Regions from separate parts of the Asanoa sp. NPDC049475 genome, predicted to be linked through region 3. Evidence: riboswitches for the same ligand, from Rfam matches in the RefSeq annotation. Region 3 holds a riboswitch; each other region holds the start of a gene.
The links. Region 3 has a riboswitch for cobalamin ahead of AB0J88_RS17875 (CbtB domain-containing protein). Riboswitches for the same ligand answer to the same signal wherever they lie in the genome.
Positions count from the first base shown of each region.

Region 1: another riboswitch for cobalamin. It lies ahead of AB0J88_RS07790 (ribonucleoside-diphosphate reductase subunit alpha); the one in region 3 lies ahead of AB0J88_RS17875 (CbtB domain-containing protein).
Region 2: another riboswitch for cobalamin. It lies ahead of AB0J88_RS14805 (ABC transporter substrate-binding protein); the one in region 3 lies ahead of AB0J88_RS17875 (CbtB domain-containing protein).

Region 1 is NZ_JBFAPY010000002.1:342,054-347,644, reverse strand. Features, by position in the region: gene AB0J88_RS07790 (ribonucleoside-diphosphate reductase subunit alpha) at 1-1,239, opposite strand, end outside; cobalamin riboswitch at 1,355-1,562, opposite strand; gene AB0J88_RS07785 (hypothetical protein) at 1,629-2,162, opposite strand; gene AB0J88_RS07780 (sulfite exporter TauE/SafE family protein) at 2,346-3,065, shown strand; gene AB0J88_RS07775 (zinc ABC transporter substrate-binding protein) at 3,203-4,111, shown strand; gene AB0J88_RS07770 (ATP-binding cassette domain-containing protein) at 4,111-4,851, shown strand; gene AB0J88_RS07765 (metal ABC transporter permease) at 4,844-5,591, shown strand, end outside.
Region 2 is NZ_JBFAPY010000003.1:774,351-779,941, forward strand. Features, by position in the region: gene AB0J88_RS14790 (hypothetical protein) at 1-264, opposite strand, end outside; gene AB0J88_RS14795 (ABC transporter ATP-binding protein) at 309-1,106, opposite strand; gene AB0J88_RS14800 (iron ABC transporter permease) at 1,103-2,146, opposite strand; gene AB0J88_RS14805 (ABC transporter substrate-binding protein) at 2,143-3,084, opposite strand; cobalamin riboswitch at 3,163-3,312, opposite strand; gene AB0J88_RS14810 (M14 family zinc carboxypeptidase) at 3,378-5,249, opposite strand; gene AB0J88_RS14815 (C39 family peptidase) at 5,426-5,591, shown strand, end outside.
Region 3 is NZ_JBFAPY010000004.1:498,456-504,046, forward strand. Features, by position in the region: gene cobJ (precorrin-3B C(17)-methyltransferase) at 1-1,163, shown strand, start outside; gene AB0J88_RS17860 (precorrin-8X methylmutase) at 1,151-1,741, shown strand; partial or broken gene AB0J88_RS17865 (sirohydrochlorin chelatase) at 1,738-2,508, shown strand; gene AB0J88_RS17870 (CbtA family protein) at 2,577-3,299, opposite strand; gene AB0J88_RS17875 (CbtB domain-containing protein) at 3,314-3,535, opposite strand; cobalamin riboswitch at 3,569-3,706, opposite strand; gene AB0J88_RS17880 (aldo/keto reductase) at 3,817-4,812, shown strand; gene AB0J88_RS17885 (helix-turn-helix transcriptional regulator) at 4,816-5,591, shown strand, end outside.

The sequences.
Region 1 (5,591 bases), on a different contig from region 3:
GCCGTTGCCGGTCTGCGCGAGGGTGCGCATCATCCGCCCGTACAGGTCGCGCGCCTTGACGGTCCTGACCGCCTTCTTCTCGGCGGCGCGGTACGCCTCGTCGAACGCCTCCCCGAACAGGTCGGGCAGCTCCGGCGCGTCGGACGGGTCGATCAGCGACCAGTCCTCGTCGGCCTCGACGCGGCGCATGAACTCGTCGGGGATCCAGTTGGCCAGGTTGAGGTTGTGCGTACGCCGCGAGTCCTCGCCGGTGTTGTCGCGGAGCTCCAGGAACTCCTCGACGTCGGGGTGCCACGGCTCGAGGTAGACGCAGGCCGCGCCCTTGCGGCGGCCGCCCTGGTTGACGGCGGCGACACCCGCGTCGAGGGTCTTGAGGAACGGCACGATGCCGTTGGACCTGCCGTTGGTGCCCCGGATGAGCGCGCCCCGGCCGCGGATCCGCGACCACGAGATGCCGATGCCGCCGGAGAACTTCGACAGCTTCGCGACCTGGTGGTAGCGCTCGTAGATCGAGTCGAGCTCGTCACGCGGCGAGTCGACCAGGAAGCAGCTCGACATCTGGGTGTGCCGGGTGCCGGAGTTGAAGAGGGTGGGCGAGCTGGGTAGGTAGGCGAGGCTGGACATGAGCCGGTAGAAGGCGATGGCCTCGGCCGGGTTGGTCGACAGTCCACATGCGACGCGCAGGAGCCAGTACTGCGGTGTCTCGACCACGAGCCGGGTCTGCGGGTGGCGCAGCAGGTAGCGGTCGGCCACCGTGCGCAGGCCGAAGTACTCGAAGCGCCGGTCACCGTCGGGGTCGACGGCGTCGTCGAGCTTGCGGGCGTTGCGGGCCACGAAGGCCGCGGTCTCGTCACCGATCAGGCCCAGGTCGTACGCGTAACGGATCGACTGGCTGAAGCTCGCGACACCCTGGCCGCGGACCTCCTTGTCGACGTAGGCCGCCAACAGACGTGCGGCCAGGCGCGAGTACTGCGGCTCTTCACCGATCAGCTCGGCCGCGGTCTGGATCGACAGCTTGTCGAGCTCGGCGGTGGTGGCACCGTCGTACAAGCCGCTGATCGTCTTGGTCGCGACCCGCAGCGGGTCGACCTCGTCGAGGTCACCTACCCACAGCTCGACCGCCCGGACAATCTTGTTGACGTCGACCGCCTCGAGGTCGCCGTTGCGCTTGCGTACCCGCATCGCGTGCCGCCGCTGCTCCGGCACGGCGGCAGGTGCCTTCTCCTGGGTGACCGTCATGTCCCCCTCCTCACGACCTCGGCGGACGCGCAGGGGGACGCCACCGGCCCCGTGCGAACTCCGGGCCCGGTGCAGGCGTCGGCCGTCCCACGCGGCCTTCGACCGCCACACGCCGGGCGGCGTGCGGCGCGCTGGCAGGTCTTCGGACTCGTGGGCGCTGGTGCACGCTCCTACTGGCCGTCGCTTCCCAGGCCGAGGCCCAGTGCTTCGTTGACGGCGGTCGTTCCCACTCACCGCTGCGGGGCAGTCCCGGGTTCGCACCGGGTTCCCTGTTGCCTCGACCCTCCGCTAAGGACGGCCGAACCAGCTGCGATCAACACCATATATGGGTGCCGGGCCGAAACACCAACACCAGATGGTGTGCCGGCGTGTCGCGTGATGTGTGTCGCTCAACCGGCCGTCAAGGTCGAGGACAGCTCGCCGAGGTACGGAATCCACCGAAAGCCGGGGCTAAAAGGCACGAAGCGGCGGCCGCGCAGGTCCGCGAGGACCGCCTCGGCGAGCACCAGGCCTGACAAGGTGGGGTCGCCGGTCGCGAGCTCGTCGGCCCAGTCTTGTCGCAGCTCCGCCAGGTCGATTTGCCACTCCGGATCCCATCCGACCTTGGCCGCCTGGTAGCCGGAGAACGTGGCGAGCAGGTCATAGAGGGCGCGGCCGAGGGTGGTGAGCTCGGCGGCCGAGAGCCGCACCGGCTCGTGCCCGCGATCCAGCACGACGCCCCAGCCCACACCAACGGGCAGGACGCTCAGCTCCAGGTAGGAACCGCCGTCGCTGCCGGCGGTCGATGCGAGGAGCGGTTCGTGCAGCCGGATGGTGCGCTCCCCGACGGGGATGGCCGCGGCAGAGCGGGCCAGGTCGCAGGCCGCACGCGCCGCATCGCCTTCGGAGCCGAAGTTCACCACCAGCTCGAACGCGATCGCCACGCGTACGACGATATGGCGCTAAGATGATCAACGACAGCGCCTAGGGTTCCGGTGTCCGTTGCGGCACGCCTGGTCCGAGCGGCGCCACCGTGCCCCACCCGACCGGGCGCGGTCATCTAAAGGGACAAAAGCCTTGAGGATCCCCGTCCGGTGCGCCCGCACCGGAGTGAGGTGGTCCCGCGCGTGCTCGTCCATGTCCTGCTCTTCGCGCTCGCCCTCGTGGCCGGCGTCCTCGGCGGTGTTGTCGGCACCGGGTCCTCGATGATCCTGCTGCCACCGCTGGTCATCTGCTACGGCCCGCGGGTCGCCGTGCCCGTCATGGCCGTGGCCGCGGTCATGGGCAACGTCGGCCGCGTGGCCGCCTGGTGGGGCCGGATCGAGTGGCCGCCCGTGGTCGCGTACGCGTTGCCCGGCATTCCCGCCGCCGTGCTCGGCGCGCAGACCCTGCTGACCGTCCCACCGCGACTGATGGACGCGTGCCTCGCCGCGTTCTTCGTCGCAATGGTGCCGCTGCGTCGGGTCGCGGTGCGGGCGCGCGTGCGCCTGTGGCACCTGGCGGTCGCCGGCGCGGTCGTGGGGTTTCTGACCGGCCTGGTCCTGTCCACCGGGCCGCTGAGCGTCCCGATCTTCACCGCGTACGGGCTGACCGGTGGCGCCTTCCTCGGCTCCGAGGCGGCCAGCGCCCTGCTGCTCTACGCCGGCAAGCTCGCGACGTTCCAGGGCGCCGGGGCACTCGGGGCCGATGTTCTCGCCCGCGGTCTCGTCATCGGCACCGCCCTGCTCGCCGGGTCGTTCGTCGCGCGGCGGATTCTGCGGGACGTGAGCCCGCGACGGTTCGCGGTGCTCGTCGACGTCGTGCTCGTCGCCGCCGCGGTCGGGATGGGCGTCAGCGCGCTTCGGTGAGTGCGGGTATGCGGATATCACGATACCGCCATAAATTGACGGAAATCACTCTCAGGTCTCTTGTGCCGTCCGTACGCCCTCACCTAGCTTCCTTCCTGTAATGAATCTCGTTTTCAACAAGGAAGGTGGCGCCGCTCATGCGTCATGAACGCGCGGCTCTCCTCGGTGCCGCCCTGCTGTCGGTCGCTGTGCTTGGGGTGGGGTGCGGCTCGTCGTCGGACCAAGCGACCGCGGCCCCGGCCGGCGTGTCCGTCGTCGCCTCCACCAACGTCTACGGCGACATCGCCAAGCAGATCGCCGGCGACAAGGCCACCATCACCTCGATCATCAGCGACCCGTCGGCGGACCCGCACTCGTACGAGGCCAACACCCGCACCCAGCTCGACCTCTCCAAGGCCGACGTCGTCATCGAGAACGGCGGCGGCTACGACGACTTCGTCGACACGATGCTCGAGTCGGCCGGCAGCGACGCGACGGTGCTCAACGCCGTCACCATCTCCGGCCGGACCGCCACCGGGGGCGAAGAGCTCAACGAGCACGTCTGGTACGACCTGCCGAGCATGAGCAAGCTCGCCGACCAGCTGGTCACCGCGCTGTCGAAGGCCGACCCGGGCAACGCCACGACCTTCAGCGACAACGCGACCGCGTTCAAGCAGAAGCTCGCGGGGATGGAGCAGCGGTCGGCGGCGATCCGGGACGCGCACGGCGGCGCCGGCGTGGCCATCACCGAGCCCGTGCCGCTCTACCTGCTCGAAGCGTGCGGACTTGCCAACAAGACGCCCGAGGAGTTCAGCGAGGCGATCGAGGAGGGCACCGACGTCCCGGCCGCCGTGCTCCAGGAGACCCTCGACCTGTTCGCCGGCAAGCAGGTCCAGCTGCTCGCCTACAACGAGCAGACCTCCGGCCCCGAGACCGAGAAGGTGCTGGCGGCCGCGAAGGACCACCGGGTCGACGTGGTCCCGGTGACCGAGACGCTGCCGGCCGGCAAGGACTACCTGACCTGGATGACCGGCAACCTGTCCGCCATCGAGACCGCGCTGCGCTGATGCTGGAGCTCGTCGACGCCGGTCTCGCCTACGGGTCGCGGCACCTGTGGTCCGGGCTCTCGCTGCGGGTCTCCCCCGGCGAGTTCGTCGCGGTCCTGGGCGCCAACGGCTCCGGCAAGACGAGCCTGGTGCGCGCGATCCTCGGGCTCCAGCCGCTGTCGGAAGGCACGGTTCGGGTGACCGACGGCATCGGGTACGTGCCGCAGCAGCGCCGGATCCTCCCCCTGACGCCGCTGCGCGCCCGCGACGTGGTCGGCCAAGGTCTCGACGGACACCGTTGGGGCTTTGGCCGGTCCGCCGGGCGGGCCGCCCGGATCGCCGCCGCCCTGGAGGCGGTCGACGCGGCCGAGCTCGCGGACCGGCCGGTCGGTCTGCTGTCGGGCGGGGAGCAGCAGCGGGTACGCGTCGCGCAGGCGCTCGTCGCCGGCCCGCGACTGTTGCTCTGTGACGAGCCGCTGCTCTCGCTCGACCTGCGCAGCCAGCGCACCGTCACGGCCCTGGTCGACCGGCGCCGCCGGGAGGCCGGCACCGCGGTGCTGTTCGTGACGCACGAGATCAACCCGGTGCTGCCCTATGTGGACCGCGTGCTCTACCTTGCCGGCGGCCGGTTCCGGGTCGGCACGGTCGACGAGGTGTTCACGTCGCAGACCCTGTCCGACCTGTACGGCGTGCCGGTCGAGGTCGTCACCGTCAAGGACCGGATCCTGGTCGCCGGCATCCCGCAGGCGCACCATGAGTGAGATCTTCAACTTCGCCGACTACGGGCAGCTGCTGGCGCTCGTGCACAACTCGATCGCCGCCGGCGCCGTGCTGGGCCTGGTCGGTGGCCTGATCAGCGTGTTCGTGATGATGCGCGACATGCCGTTCGCCGTGCACAGCATCAGCGAGCTGTCGTTCGCCGGGGCGTCCGGCGCGCTGCTGTTCGGCGCCAACGTGGTGCTGGGCTCGCTGACCGGATCGATCCTGGCGGCGCTGGTGATCGGGCTGCTGGGCAGCCGGGCGCGCGACCGCAACTCGGCCATCGGCGTGCTGATGCCGTTCGGGCTCGGCCTGGGTGTGCTGTTCCTGGCTCTCTACAAGGGACGGTCGGCGAACAAGTTCGGGTTGCTGACGGGCCAGATCGTCGCGGTCGACACGCCGCAGCTGTCGTGGCTGCTGGTCACCTCGGCCGTGGTGCTGATCGGCCTCGTGGTGGTGTGGCGGCCGCTGGCGTTCGCGAGCACGGATCCGGAACAGGCCGCGGCGCGCGGCGTACCCGTGGCTGCCCTGTCGTCGGTCTTCATGGTGTTGCTGGGCCTGACGGTCGCGATGTCGGTGCAGATCGTCGGCGCGCTGCTGGTGCTCAGCGTCGTCTGCACCCCGGCCGCCGCCGCGATGCGGGTCACCGCGTCCCCGGTGCTGGTCACGGCGCTCAGCGTGGTGTTCGCGGTGGGCTCGGTGGTCGGCGGGATCCTGCTCGCGCTGGGCAGCACGATCCCGA
Region 2 (5,591 bases), on a different contig from region 3:
GTGTGCGCACGACTCCACCGCGGCGAAAGCGCCGTGGCGGGCGGCTTGGAGCGAGTGGTGCACGTCGTCGTAGTCGGGAAGGTAGGCGAGCACGGCATGGCCTCGTCCAGGATTGCCAACCTTGCCGGGGTCGCGCAGGACGGGCTGGAGGGCGTGGGCTCGGGCCTGTTCGAGCACCCACGCGGCCGCCAGTTCGGCGGCGTCGCTACGAGGGGTGTGGTCGTCGCTGGGCACCCATGCGGTGCGGTGCGTAAGAACGCTCACAAACCCCGACGGTAATCACGAAAGCCGTCGATTATGGCGAATACCTAAGAACCGCTCGGCCAGTCTGCGCTGACCGAACGGACGGGTACGACGAGCGGCCCGTCGACGCCGTCCACGACTCGGACCTTGGCCCGGTAGAAGCGCGACAGGATCTCCTCGGTCAGCACCTCGCGCGGGGTGCCGGCGGCGACCACGAGGCCTTCGGCGAGCAGCACCAGCCGGTCCGCGTAGCCGCCCGCGATCGAGAGGTCGTGCATCGTCGCCAGCACCGTCAAGCCCTGGTCGCGGCGCAGGGTGTCGACGAGCTCCAGCACCTCCTGCTGGTGGCCGATGTCGAGCGCGCTGGTCGGCTCGTCGAGCAGCAGCAGCGACGGCTCCTGGGCCAGTGCCCGCGCCAGGAACACCCGCTGCCGCTCGCCGCCGGAGAGGGTGTCGAGCTCGCGGTCGGCGAACCCGGTCAGGTCCAAGCGATCCAGCAGCGCCGTCACCGCGGCCAGGTCAGCAGCGGACTCCCGGCCGAGCAGCGACACGAACGGCGTGCGGCCGAGCAGCACGTAGTCGAAGACCGACATCCCCGGGGGTACGACCGGCGACTGCGCGACGGTGGCCACGGTCCGGGCTCGAGCCCGGCGCCGCAGGCGTTCGATGGGCGTACCCATCAGGGAAACCGCGCCCCCGGCGGGCAGCAGGCCGCCGATCGCCCGCAGCAACGTCGACTTGCCCGCGCCGTTCGGCCCGATCACCGCGACCCATTCCCCCGCCGCGACGGTGAGGTCGACCCCACGCAGGATCGGCGCCCTGCCCAGGGTGACGTGCAGGTCGCGAACCGAGATGACGCTCATGTGATCACCCGCTTGGCGGTGCGCAGCACGAGCACGAAGAACGGCCCGCCGACGAAAGCGGTGACCACGCCGATGGGGATCTCGGCGGGTGCGGCGAAGGTGCGCCCGGCCAGGTCCGCGAGGGTCAGGAAGGCGGCGCCGAACAGCATCGACAGTGGCAGGATCGCCCGGTAGCTGCTGCCGGCCAGCATTCGCACGATGTGCGGCACGACGATGCCGACGAACCCGATCAGCCCGGACACCGAGACCGCCGCGGCCGTGCCGAGCGAAGCCGCCGCGATCAGGATGTAGCGCGACCGCTGCGGGTGCAGGCCGAGGCCGCTCGCCTCGTCGTCGCCGACCGAGAGCACGTCGAGCTCGCGGCGCAAGGCCAGCACCACGACAGTCGTGACCACCGCGTACGGCAGCAGCAGCCGCACCTCGTGCCAGCCGTTGGTGGCCAGCCGCCCGAGCAGCCACGAGTAGATCGCCCGGATGTCGTCGGCGTTGCGCTGCATCAGGTAGGTCTGCCCGGCCGCGAGGAACGCTGACACGGCGACACCGGCCAGGATCAGCGACGCCGGGGTGCGGTCCCGGCCGGCGACGCCGAGCAGATAGGTGAGCGCGACCGCGATCAGCGCACCGGCGAACGCCGCCAGCGGCACGCTGGGCGGCAGCGAGCCCAGGTCGGCGCCGCGCAGCGCGACCACGGCGGTGACCGCGAGTCCGGCGCCGGCCGCCGCGCCCAACAGGTACGGGTCGGCCAGCGGGTTGCGGAACGCGCCCTGGTAGCAGCCGCCGGCCAGCGACAGCATCGCGCCCACGAGCAGCGCGAGCACGACCCGGGGCAGCCGGAGCTGGAGCACGATCGCCGCGTCGCGCTCCGAAAGTCCGCTGTGGATGTCGACGCCCGGGATCAGGTCCAGCAGCTCGGCCGCGACCCCACCGGGCGGCAGCGAGACCGGGCCGAACGCCAACCCGGCGATGGCCGCGACGACCACGGCGACAACGCCGCCGAGCAGCCACGGCCACCGTACGCCGGGGAGTTTGCTGGTTTTCAGGCCGGCACCTTCGAGACGGCGTCGACGATCTGCCGGAGCAGGTCGACGGTGCGCGGTCCCCAGCGCGAGGCGATGTCGTCGTTGAGCCCGACGATCTGCCCGCTCTTCACCGCGGTGATGCCGGACCAGCCGGGCCGGGCCTTGACCGTGTCGGCGTTCTGCTGGCAGCACACCGTGTCGGCCAGGAAGATCAGGTCAGGGTCGGCCTTGACCAGCGACTCGGCCGAGAGCTGCGGGTAGCCGCCCTTGCTGCCGTCGGCGTCCGCCGGGTCCGCCACGTTCTCGAGGCCGAGCTGGGCGAACAGCGAGCCGACGAAGGTCTTGGAGGTCAGCGAGTAGAGCTCCGGCCCGAGCTCGTAGTAGTACGTCAGCTTGGTCGCGCGCTTCGGCACGTCAGCGACCAGCTTGTCGACGTCCTCGCGCATCCGCTTGGCGAGATCCTCGGCGGCCGGGCGGTTGCCGGTCAGCGCGCCGATGTCGGTGATCTGCTGGTACGTGTCGTCGAGCGTCTTGCCGGCCGGGGCCACGTACACCGGGATCTTGAGCTGGGTGAGCTGTGCGACCACGTTGTTCATGTCGTTGGAGAGCACGACCAGGTCGGGGTTCTGCTCGGCGATCGCCTCCGCGTTGGGCTGGAACGCCGACAGCTTCGACTTGGGCGCGTCGGCCGGGAAGTTCGACTGGTCGTCGACGGCCTTCACCTGCGGGCCGGCACCGATCGCGAAGAGCACCTCGGTCGCGGTCGGCGACAGCGCCACGATCTTGGTGGGCTTGGCGGCCACGGTGAGGTCGCCGACGGTGACGGGGAAGTCCGGGGTAGCGCTGACGTTCGTGTTCGGCGGGGTGCCGCCGTTCTCGGTGCCACCGCCGGACCCGCAGCCGGCGAGCGCGAGGGCCGCGCCGAGGGCGACGGCGACGAAACGGGCCGGATATCGCATCAGAGCCTCCTGTCGGTCGAGGTCTGGTGCTTCGCCGACAGGGGGTTCGCCCGGCCCGCGAGGCGCCCTTCCTCGAGAGCGCTGGTTCGCGACCTTGGCAGGCGACCTGGCTTGTCCCCCGGAAAAAGGGGCATCACAGTTGCGGGACAGCGCCGGGTTCACACCGGCTTCGCTGCGTGGGGTCGGGAGCACGGTAACGCACAGGTCACCATGGTCGGCAGGACTGTTACGCCGCCGTTAGTCGCGTCACCGGCGCCCCGCGCTCGAACGCGGGACGCCGGTGACGTCGATGCTCAGCTCTGGGTGATCCGGACGTCGTCGACGCCGGCCTCGACGAGCGAAGCGGTCGAGGCATCGGTCGCCTCGATCAGGATCCGGACCGACTGCCCGGCGTACGCGGACAGGTTGGCGTTCGCGACCGCCCACGCACCGTTGCGGTTGGCGGCCGCGCCGGCCTGCGTGAAGACGGCCGTCGTGCCGCCGTTGTGGACCACGCTGACCCGGAAGAAGTCAGCCGACGACGAGTTCGAGCCGTGCGCGAGGTACCACGACAGGCTCAGCGTCAGCGTGCCGCTGGCGGGCAGGGTGATCGCCGGCGAGCGGACGCTGGTCAGGCCGCCGTCGACGTCGAAGTCGCCCGCGGCGCTGCCGGCCGACGCGCCGGTGACCAGGTCGTTGCTGCCGCTGACGGTGGTGCCGAGCTGCTTGGCACCGCTCGAGGTGGTGGCCGCCGGGTCACCGCGCACCCACTGACCGCTGGTCGCGGTGTCGGTGCCGGACGGGTTGGTAGTCCAGCCAGTGGCCGTCTCGAAGGTGTCGGAGTAGACGGTCGTGCCGCCACCGCCGCCGCAGTACTGCGCCTCCTTGCCGATGATTCGGTACGGACAGTCCGCGGCCTCCAGCAACATGAGCACGGCTTCCCGGTTGCGGCTGGTCTGCGCCGGGATCACCTCGTCGGGCGGGTAGAAGCCGCCGCCGCTGGCCGACCCCGGGTACATCTCGAACGTGTAAGCCCAGATGTTGTGGGCCGCCCACATCCAGTCGATGCTCGTGCCGTCGGCGATGTAGAGGTCGGACGACTGCTCCGGTGTGTAGCCGTTGGTCGCCGCCATCTGCTGCCCGAGGGTCGCGAAGGTGTTGTACTGGTCCGCGGTCATGCCGGTCGCGGTGTTCGCGGTCGTGTAGCCGTACGGCCAGAGCACCAGCTGCGAGTACGTGTGGAAGTCGATGTTGGCCTTGATCTGCTGCTGGCCGCCTACGACCCGGCTGTTGACGAAGTCGCGCAGGCCTTGGGTCTCCGGGGCGCTGAACGCCGACGGGCCGCGGTAGGTCTCCGAGCTGGTCGTGCCGGACGAACCGCCGCAGCAACCCCACTGGTAGCTCCAGTTGCGGTTGAGGTCGGTGCCCACATTGGACGAGCCGGAGTTGGGCTGCCGGTTCTTGCGCCAACTGCGGTAGGAGCCGGTGGCGATGTCGTACTCGCTGCCGTCGGGGTTGACGGTCGGCACGATCCAGATCTCCCGGCTGTTGACGAGGTTGGTGATCCGGGAGTCCGAGCCGTAGTTGTCGGTGAACAGGTTGAGCAGGTAGATGGCCATCTCGACGGTCAGATGCTCACGCGCGTGCTGCTGGTGGTTGAACAGGATCTCCGGCTCGGCCTCGTCGAGGTTGACGTTGTCGGAGATCTTGATCAGCATCAGGTCGCGGCCCTCGTACGAGCTGCCGATCGACAGCTTGCGGGCGATCGACGGGTGGTCCGCGACGACCTGGTTGACCACTGCCGTCAGCTCGGCGTAGTCGTGGTAGTTGGAGTCCGCGGGCGGGAAAGCCAGCGTCGACGGCCCACCACTGGTCGCGGGTGCCGTCACCCGTTCCAGCTTGAAGCCGAGCCGCCCGATGGCCGCGGCCTCGGCGGCGGTGGCGGTGACGTTGAGTACGCCGTGCTCGACATAGTCGATGGCGGCACCGGTGCGGGCGACGGCGTTGCGCTCGGCCAGGGTCTTCGGGCCGAGAACGCGGTACTCGACCGACGGCGCGGCGGCGGCGCCGAGACCGCCGGGCGCCGGTTTCGCCGCGACCGGGTTCGCCGAGGCGACTAGCAGGCCGACGATCGCGGAGCTGACCAGTGCGGTCAGCGCGCGGCGCCGGCCCAGAGGGATGGCCATGCATGACCTCCATGGGGGTAGGTGGAGGAACGTTGGTCGAACCTCACCACCCGATTCATGGTCATATCAATATGGGTCTTTGTGCGTGACCATGCCAGGTCGATCATCCCGCCGGCAATGAATTCCAGCGCATCGCGGTCTGGTGAAACTTCCTTTCAGCAGCGATAGTGACAGCCATGAACGCATCAGCGCGGGCGGCCGTCGCGGTTTTCGGCGCGGTTGCCTTGATTGCCGGGTTCGCGGCACCGGCCGGCGCCGCCACCTCAGTGCCCGTCCATGACGAGCAGATCACGTACCAGGGCTGGTCGACCTATCGCGACTGGCGTACCGGCACGCACCAGG
Region 3 (5,591 bases):
CGGATCGGGTCGACGCGCGCGGTGATCTGGTCTACCGCCCTCCTTCGCTCGTCGTCGGCGTCGGAGCCAGTCGGGGTGTCACGGCCGAAGCGGTGGCCGCCGTCGTGGACGCCGCGCTCACGGCCGGTGGACTCGACCCGGCATCGGTGCGGGCGTTGGCCACTGTGGACGTCAAGGCCGACGAGGCGGGCATCCTGGCCGTCGCTGCCGACCGGGGGTGGCCGGTGCTGACCTTCCCGGCCGCCGAGCTCGCGGTCGAGGACGTGCCCACGCCCTCCGAGGTGGTGCGGGCCGCGGTCGGCACGCCCAGCGTCGCCGAGGCGGCCGCGCTTCGGGCCGCCCGGGACGCCGGCCGGGACGCGGAACTGGTGATGGCCAAGCAGGTGACGCCGACCGCTACCGCGGCCGTGGCTCGGCTCGTGCCGCGTGGGCGGTTGACCATCGTCGGGATCGGTCCCGGGGCCGAGGACCTGCGAACGCCGAGGGCAACCGCCGCGCTGCGGCGAGCGTCCGTAGTCGTCGGCCTCGACCAGTACGTGGACCAGGTGCGCCACCTCCTCTCCCCCGGCGCGCGCATCGTCGAATCGGTGCTCGGGGAGGAGTCCAAGCGAGCGCGGGAAGCGGTCGAGCTCGCGACCGAAGGGCACGCCGTGGCACTGATCGGCTCCGGCGACGCCGGGCTCTACGCGATGGCCTCACCGGCCCTGGAGCTCGCCGGTGCCGACGTCGACGTGGACACGGTGCCGGGGGTGACCGCGGCCCTGTCCGCCAGCGCGCTGCTCGGCGCTCCGCTCGGGCATGACCACGCCTACGTGTCGCTCTCGGACCTGCACACCCCCTGGCCGGTGATCGTCGAGCGGCTCCGCGCGGTGGCCGGCGCCGACCTGGTCGCCTGTCTCTACAACCCGCGCAGCAAGGCCCGCACCGCGCAGTTCGCCGAGGCGCTGGCGATCCTCGGCGGGCACCGCCCGCCGGAGACACCGGTCGGGGTGGTCCGGGACGCGTCACGGGACGGCCAGCGGGTGCACCTGACCACGCTGGCCGCGCTGACCGCCGATCCATCCATCGTGGACATGAGGTCGGTGGTGCTGGTCGGGTCCAGCCGCACCCGGGTGGTGGCCGGCCGGATGGTCACGCCGAGGGAGTACACGTGGCTGTCGTAACGCGCACCGTGCACCCGATAGAGGCGGAGTCCTACCGGATCCTGCGCCGCGAGGCCGACACGGCCGCCCTGCCGCCGTACTCCCGGGACGTGGTCGAACGGATCATCCACACCACGGCCGACCCGGACTGGCTCGGCGACCTGGTCGTCGACGAGAAGGCGCTGGCGGCCGGTGCCGCGGCGCTGGCCGGCGGCGCCGCGCTGGTCACCGACGTGACGATGGTCGCGGCGGGCATCACCCGGTATCCGGCCACCTGCCGGATGCCGGCGGAGGCAGCCGGCCTCACCCGGTCGGCCGCCGGAGTGCGACTGGCCGCCGCGGACCACCCCGACGGCGCCGTGTGGGTGGTCGGCAACGCGCCGACCGCGCTCACCGAGCTGCTGCGGCTGGCCGCCGCCGGTGAGGTCCGGCCCGCGCTGGTGATCGGCCTGCCGGTCGGCTACGTCGGCGCCGCCGAGTCCAAGGCCACCCTGCGGGAGACGGCACTCCCCCAACTGTCCAACCGGTCCGCTCGCGGCGGTGCGGCCGTCGCGGCCGCCGCCGTCAATGCCCTGCTGTACGGAGATCCCCTCGCATGACCATCCCACTGCTCATCGCCGGCCACGGCACCACCGACCCGGAAGGCGCCGAGGACTTCCGCCGCTTCGTGGCCCGGGTCGGCGAGACCATCGACGTGCCCGTCGCGGGCGGCTTCATCGAGCTGTCACCGCCACCGGTCAAGGACGCGGTCGCCTCGCTGCTCGAAACCGGCGCGCGACGGCTGGCCTGCGTACCCCTGATGCTCGTCGCCGCCGGCCACGCCAAGGGCGACATCCCGGGTTCGCTCGCCGCCGAACGCGCCCGGCACCCGGGGTTGTCGTTCGCCTATGGTCGGCCGCTCGGCCCGCACCCCGGGGTGCTGGCGCTCCTGCGGGAGCGCCTCCACGACGCGGACGCCGACACCACGGTGCTGCTCGTCGGCCGCGGCTCGACTGACCCCGATGCCAACGCCGAGGTCGCCAAGGTGGCCCGGTTGCTGGCCGAGACCACGTCGGTGGCGGGCGTCGAGTACGCGTTCGTCTCGCTCGCCGAACCCGGTGTGCCGGCCGGCCTGGACCGGTGCCGCGCCCTCGGCGCCGGAAAGATCGTGGTGCTGCCGTACTTCCTCTTCACCGGCGTCCTGCCCCGCCGCGTCGAGGCTCAGGCGGCCGAATGGTCGGCGGCCCGCGGCACTGACGTGCGGACCGCCGACGTGATCGGCGACTGTGCGGGGCTGGCCGAGATCGTGGTGGAGCGCTACCACGAGGCGCTGGGCGGGGACATCCGGGCCAACTGTGACACCTGCAGGTACCGGATCGCCCTGCCGTTCCACGAGCAGTCCGTCGGCGCCGCCCAGCTACCCCACCACCACCCGGCCGACCACCACCACCACCATCACTGAGTGGACAGCACGGCCTCGCGACGCAGGCCGCGCTCGACGACCGCGCCCAGCCCGAGGCCGAGGGCGGTCCAGACGACCACCTGCGTGCCGAGGGACGCGAGGCGGAAGTTCCACAGCAGGACCGGCGAGAACCCTTCCGGGATCTCCTCTATCGACGGCAGCAGGACGTGCGCGACCGCGATCACGGCCACGAACGCTCCGGCACCGAGAACGGCCGCGTTCCATCCGCCGAACCGGGCCACCTGCGACCGTCCGACATAGACGGCCAGCGTCAGTGACGCGAGCGCGATCACCAGCATCAGGAGGTACAGCGACGTACGCCGGCCGATGGTGTCCTCGGAGCCGGTGGCCGGTGGGTTGGCCGGATACTTCAGCCACGGCACCAACGCGACGACGAGGAAGCCGGCCAGCGCGACCAGCGCCGCGGTCGCCCGCGGCCCCAGGTGGCCGAGCCGGCCGTACGCGGCGGCGAACGCCATCGAGAAGATGCCGCCGAGCGCCACGCCGTAGATCAGCGTGGCGGTGAGCAGGCCGATGGTGCTCTGCACGGTGCGACTCACCAGCGCGGGCTCGCCTGCCTCGCTGTGTGCTTCCTCGAAGGCGATCGCGGCGTTGATCGGGCCTTCGCCCACGAAGTAGGCGAAGACGAACGCGAGCACGCCGGCGGCCAGCCCCACCAGCATGCCGCGAACCAGCAACGAACGGGGGGACAGCATGATCGCCCCCGCCGTCAGTGGCAGGGGAAGCCGAGCAGGTGGCGGCCGTCGTGCACGAACTCGTGCACGCCGCTGCCACCGATCAGGTGGAAGACACCCTGCTCGGTGCCCACGAAGTAGAGCAGGGCGATGGCGAGCACGGCTCCGAACAGCAGCCACGGCTGGAGCTGACGCCACGGGATGGCCACCGGCTGGACGGCCGGGCGGGGGGTGGCGGAAGAAGAAATGCTGGACACGGGGCGAACCTCCTCGGGATCACGCGTCCCACGATGGGTTTCCGTGACGGCGGAGGGTCTGACTTCCACGCGGGCGTGGTCACAGTGGCGCGACCGTGCCGGTATCTCACCGGCTTCCTACCATCGTCACTTCTGACCGGGACGCTACGGTCGGCCGCGCCGAGGTGTCAACCGCGGCGAGGCTGGTTGAGATGCGCTCGACAATTGCGACAGGGTCGCCCTGGCGGACCGGGGATAACGAGGGCGCCGCTATGGCCGCCGCGCCGACGCACGGTGGTCTCATGACACTGCGAACCCACGCCATCGGCAGCCAGGGTCTCCATGCCTCTGTCGAAGGTCTCGGCACGTTCGGCCTGACCGCCGCCTACGGCACACCGGACGACGACGAGGCCACCGCCACCATCCACCGCGCGATCGACCTCGGGGTGACCATGTTCGACACCGCCGACTTCTACGGACTCGGTGGGGCGGAGAGACTGCTCGGCCGCGCGCTGGCGAGGCGACGCGCCGAGGCCGTCGTCGCGAGCAAGGTCGGTGGCCAGACGATGGACGAAGACGACCGGTGGGTCGGCCCGGCCAACGGACACCCGGCCTATCTGCGCGCCGCCGTGGAACGGTCCCTGCGCCGGCTCCGCGTCGACCGCCTCGACCTGCTCTACCTGCACCGTGTGGACCCGGCCGTGCCGGTCGAGGAGAGCTTCGGCGCACTGGGTGAGCTGGTCGCCGAGGGCAAGGTGGGCTACCTGGGCATCAGTGAGGCGTCTCCGGAGAGCATCCGCCGGGCTCACACGACCGCGCCGCTGTCGGCGGTGCAGACCGAGTACTCCTTGTTCACCCGGGACGTCGAGGTTAACGGCGTGCTGGCGACCACGCGCGAGCTCGGGATCGGCTTCGTCGCGTACTCGCCGCTGGGTCGGGGCTTCCTCTCCGGCACCATCCGCAACCTCACGGACGTGCCGGAGGGTGACTTCCGCCGGACCTGGCCCCGGCTGGCCGACGGCAACCTCGACCTCAACCTGGCTCTCGTGGACCGCATCAGTGCCATCGCCGACCGGGAAGGCGTCACTCCCGCCCAGATCGCACTAGCGTGGGTGCTGGGACAGGGCGCCACCGCGATCCCGGGCACCAAGCGCCGCAGCTACCTCGCGGACAACGTCGCCGCCGCGGGGATCGACCTGAGCCCGGCGGTGCTCGCGGAGCTCAGCGTGGCGGCGCCGGTCGGCGCGGCGGTGGGCGCCCGCTACACACCCCAGGCCATGGCGGCCATCGAGGAGTGAGCAGTGGCACGCAACGAGCTCGGCGACTTCCTCCGGAACCGCCGGGAGGCGCTCCGGCCGTCCGACGTGGGCATCCCGTCGGGCGGCCGGCGCCGCACCCCCGGCCTACGGCGCGAAGAGGTCGCGCTGCTGGCCAACCTGTCCGTCGACTACTACGAGCGGCTCGAGCAGTCGCGGGCCGGCACGCCGTCGGAGGCGCTGCTCGCCGGGCTCGCCCGAGCGCTGCGGCTGTCCGTCGAGGAACGCGACTACCTCTACCGCCTGGCCGGCCACTCGGCGCCCCCGGCCGGCGCCGTCACCAGCTATGTCGACCCGGCGCTGCTGTTCCTGCTCGACGCGCTCGCCGAGGTGCCCGCTCAGGTCATCGACGCCCTGACCACCGTGCTGGCGCAGAACGCGCTGGCCCGGGCGCTGCTCGGCCCATGGACCGACGGCGAGGGGCGGGCCGCCAACGTGATCTGGCGCTGGTTCACCGATCCGGAGTCACGCGCCCTCAACGCCCCCGAGGAGCACGAGTCGATCGGTCGCGGCTATGCGGCGGACCTGCGGGCCACCGCTGCCCGTGCGGGCTCCGACGCCGAAAGCCTGGTGGCCGACCTCCGAGCGGCCAGTCCGGAGTTCGCCGGCTACTGGAGCGACATGCGGGTCGCCCCGTTGCACAGCACCCGCAAGCTGATCGTCCACCCACGGGCGGGCAACCTCGACGTGCAGTGCGACTTCGTACGCAGCGAGACCACCGCCCAACGCCTGGTCATCTTCCGCCCGCAGCCGGGCTCGCA